2 regions of the Neorhizobium petrolearium genome follow, and region 1 is predicted to be linked to the other one. Evidence: predicted binding sites of a transcription regulator. Region 1 holds the regulator's gene; the other holds the start of a gene.
The links. The regulator HrcA, encoded in region 1, represses chaperone genes, less so after heat shock. The targets are predictions, from matches to a motif close to GTTAGCACTCNCNNNNNGNGAGTGCTAAC.
Positions count from the first base shown of each region.

Region 2: the regulator HrcA is predicted to act here: its motif matches at 1,208-1,236, upstream of groES (co-chaperone GroES).

Region 1 is NZ_CP123000.1:5,221-7,421, reverse strand. Features, by position in the region: gene QEO92_RS00045 (VOC family protein) at 1-62, shown strand, start outside; gene grpE (nucleotide exchange factor GrpE) at 120-776, opposite strand; gene hrcA (heat-inducible transcriptional repressor HrcA) at 894-1,973, opposite strand.
Region 2 is NZ_CP123000.1:2,392,171-2,394,371, forward strand. Features, by position in the region: gene groL (chaperonin GroEL) at 1-702, opposite strand, end outside; gene groES (co-chaperone GroES) at 747-1,061, opposite strand; gene QEO92_RS12030 (hypothetical protein) at 1,305-1,529, opposite strand; gene QEO92_RS12035 (ABC transporter ATP-binding protein) at 1,869-2,201, shown strand, end outside.

The DNA.
Region 1 (2,201 bases):
GCGGCTGGGTGACGAATCCTGCCAACATCGTGCATATGGTGCGAGAACCCGCCGCCTGGTGAGACGGCAGAAGACCGCACCATGGCAAAAGCGGGCGAGACCGCCCGCTTCCAGAATTGTCAGGCTTTGTTCTCGCCAGCAGGCTCGGCCGCGGAGGCTTCCGGTTTGGGGCCGCCTTTTGCAACGCCGACCATGGCCGGACGCAGGACGCGTTCGCCGATCGTAAAGCCTGCCTGCACCACCTGCACGACCGTGTTGTTCGGTACGGTGGTGTCCGGTATTTCGAACATGGCCTGATGGAAGTGCGGATCGAACTTCTGGCCTTCCGCCTCGATCCTCTTCACGCCATGGCGTTCCAGCGCCGACAACATGGAGCGCTCGGTCATTTCAACGCCTTCCAGAAGCGTCGTCAGCGTGGCATCGGCCCCAGCGCGCATTTCGGTCGGCACGGCATCCAGCGCACGGCGGAGGTTATCCGAAACGGCTAGCATATCGCGGGCGAAGCCCGCGACCGAATAGGACTTGGCGTCCTTCACGTCGCGCTCGGTGCGGCGGCGCAGGTTATCCATCTCGGCGGCAAGCCGCAGGAAGCGGTCACGCAGTTCGGCATTCTCCGCCTTCAGCACGCCCAGGGGATCGGTCGTCTGGCCTGCATCCGGGGCCGGCGCTTCGGCGGCGTTCTGATTGGCCGCGTCCTCAAGAGCAGACGCCACGGCTTCCGTCGTATTTTCGGCGGCAGTTGTGTCAGGTCCGTTCTTCTTGGTTTCGTCGGTCATGACGGTCTCCAGTTATTCTTTGCTTAGATTTCCGGGCTTCGATTTGTGCCCGATATCGAGGTTTAAGATGGAAAAATCAAGGCTTGGCGGAAACTCGGGCGCCGGAAGCTTCCCTCTTCAGCGCGACAGCCTTGCGAGAAGCTGGGCGGTGTAGTCCACCATCGGCACAATACGGGAGTAATTGAGCCGCGTCGGACCAATGACGCCGACAGCGCCTATGATATGATCCTCGCCGTCGCGATAGGGCGCCACAATGAGCGAGGAACCGGAAAGCGAAAAGAGCTTGTTCTCCGAGCCGATGAAGATACGCACACCCGGCCCTCTCTCGGCGAGTTCAAGAATTTCGATCAGACTGTCCTTCTTTTCGAGATCGTCGAAAAGAAGGCGCAAACGATCCAGATCGGCTGAATCGTCGAGGCCCTGAAGAAGGTTGGCGCGGCCGCGAACAATGAGCTGGCTCGGCTTGCCTTCCTCATTGTCCCCCGACCAGACGGCCAGCCCTCGCTCGACGAGCTCCTGCGAGAGAGTATAAAGCTCTCCCTGCACCTGGTCCTTAAGCCTCGTAAGCTCATTGCGCAGTTCCGGCAGCGTCTGACCGGTCAGATGCGCATTCAGGAAATTCGCCGCTTCCGTGAGCTGTGACGAAGTCACGCCGGCGGGCAGCTCGATGATGCGGTTCTCCACCTGATTGTGATCGCCGACCAGCACGGCAAGCGCCTTGGTGGGCTCCAGCCGGATGAATTCCACATGCTTGAGGACAGGGTCGCTCTTCGTGGTGATGACGAGACCGGCGCCGCGCGACATGCCGGACAGCATGAGGCTTGCTTCCGCCATCAGGCTCTCCATCGGCTGGTCGCGGTCACCCGGCCGGATCTGCCGTTCGATCGTGGCGCGTTCCTCATCAGAAAGATTGCCGACCTGCATGAAGGCATCGACGAAGAACCGAAGGCCCGATTGGGTCGGCAGCCGGCCGGCGCTGACATGCGGCGAATAGATCAGGCCGAGTTCTTCGAGGTCGCTCATCACGTTGCGCACGGATGCCGGCGACAGCGACATCGGCAGGAGCCGCGACAGATTGCGGGAACCAAGCGGCTCACCGGTTTCGAGATAGCTTTCGACAACGCGACGGAAAATTTCCCGCGAGCGATCGTCGAGCACAGAGCCGCTGTCCCTACCCGTCGGTCTCGAAAACCCCATTTATTCCTTCACCGTGCCGTTGATCTGCTATGAAAATATAGTCATTCCTCCGGCTATCGCAAAAGGGAAAATCGGATGACCCATTTCCCTCGCATGACAGACGACAAACGCCCTTTTCCTGCAGGATCGCCGCCCGAATATCAAGATTCGCAATTCCAGACGGAAAACCGCTTCGCACTTTTCCTGGAATTGGCTGGAATTTTCAGATTTCGCAATTCCGGACGGAAA
Region 2 (2,201 bases), 2.4 Mb from region 1:
AAGCATGCTCTGCAGGTTCGAAAGTTTCTTCTCGTGGATCAGGATATAGGGGTCCTCAAGCTCGACCCGCATCTTGTCCTGGTTGGTGACGAAATATGGTGAAAGATACCCGCGGTCGAACTGCATGCCTTCGACGACTTCGAGTTCGGTTTCGGCGGTCTTGGCCTCTTCAACCGTGATGACGCCTTCGTTGCCGACCCTGTTCATGGCTTCCGCCAGATACTGGCCGATCTCCGTGTCGCCATTGGCGGAAATGGTGCCGACCTGGGCAATTTCGGAATTGTTGGAAATCTTGCGGGCATTGCTCTTCAGCTCGGCGACGACCGCTTCCACCGCGAGGTCGATACCGCGCTTGAGGTCCATCGGGTTCATGCCCGAAGCCACCGCCTTGGCCCCTTCCCGGACGATCGCCTGGGCGAGAACCGTGGCGGTCGTAGTACCATCGCCGGCGACGTCGCTCGTCTTCGACGCGACTTCGCGCAACATCTGGGCGCCCATGTTCTCGAACTTGTCCTCCAGTTCGATTTCCTTGGCAACGGACACGCCGTCCTTGGTGATGCGCGGCGCGCCGAAGGACTTGTCGATGACGACGTTGCGCCCCTTCGGGCCCAGCGTGACCTTCACTGCATTGGCGAGAATATCGACGCCGCGCAGCATGCGTTCACGGGCATCGGTATGAAATTTGACTTCCTTCGCAGCCATTTTCCTCACTCCTAATAGGCAGCCACTGACTGACTTGAACCGGATCAGGCGGCCTTCTGGCCGGCAACCGGGGCCTCGATAATGCCCATGACGTCGCTTTCCTTCATGATCAGAAGGTCTTCGCCGTCGATCTTGATCTCGGTTCCCGACCACTTGCCGAACAGGATCCGGTCACCCACTTTGACATCGAGCGGCTGGATCTGGCCCTGGTCGTTGCGCGCACCGGCACCGGCGGCAATGACCTCGCCTTCCTGCGGTTTTTCCCTGGCAGTGTCGGGAATGATAATGCCGCCCCTGGTCTTCTCCTCGGATTCGACCCGGCGGACGAGAATGCGGTCGTGAAGCGGTCGGAACGTCATGTCTTCCTCCTGGACAAGCGATGATGATCAAAGCTCCCTCCCGGACCGGCTGACCAGTCCGGACAAGCGCCACCCCCTCTCAAACGAACGATTGGTGAGATCGATTTGGTTTGAGAAATTCCAGTTTCAAGGGGAAACGCTAAAAAATTGGCACTCCGCCCAAGCGACTGCTAACACGCAGGGAAAAGAAAGCATTTCCCGCAGCTGTCCAACCAGCATCGGGCTCGCCTTTCGTGCAAGATTTTATTCTTCCCAATCTTCCTCCTGGGAGGACAGGAGGTCGACAAGCTCAGCCACTTTTCCGGTCGGGGGCCGCCGGCCTTCGCTGACCAGCGCCTCTTCGCTGTTGATCCAGGCCCAGGCTTCGGCGAGTTCTCCCGCCGTCGCGCCGGTCGCGATGACATCGGCGATCATCGTCTCGTCGATAGGCCCAAGCACGGCGACGACATCCTCTGAAGTCATTGTCATGTCTTACTCCTCTCCTGTTAGCATCCAGCCACCGGCTTGGACCGATATAGGAGACCGCCGCGCAAAGTCGATTCCGGAAAGCTCCCGACGCCGTAGCCGATCAGCGCGATGCATTCGCCTGGGACAAGATCGAGAGTAAGCGGAGAACGGAGGCCGCCGGTCGCAAAAAACGGAAGCGGAACATTCCCATCCGCACATTTTCGCTCGTTTGCATTCAGCGGTATAAAGCACTATCCGTCCGGGCTCGTTTTCTAATATGGAGTAAGCGGATCATGTTTCGTCAGTTTCGTTTTTTCTGGTCAGCCACGCTCTGATATCGATTTCACCCCGAGAACTTGAATGTTACGCCGCTTCTTCTCCTACTATCGGCCTTACCGAGGCCTTTTCATCCTCGATTTCGCGTGTGCGATCCTCTCCGGGGTCCTTGAACTCGGCTTTCCCATGGCCGTGAAACTTTTCGTGGACAGACTGCTGCTCAGCCAGGAATGGCTGCTGATCCTCGCCGCCTCCGCAGCGCTTTTCATCGTCTATGCAATCAACACCGGCCTGATGGCGATCGTCACTTACTGGGGACACATGCTCGGCATCAATATCGAGACGGATATGCGCCGCGCCGCCTTCAACCATTTACAGAAACTTTCGTTCAGCTATTTCGACAGCCAGAAGACCGGT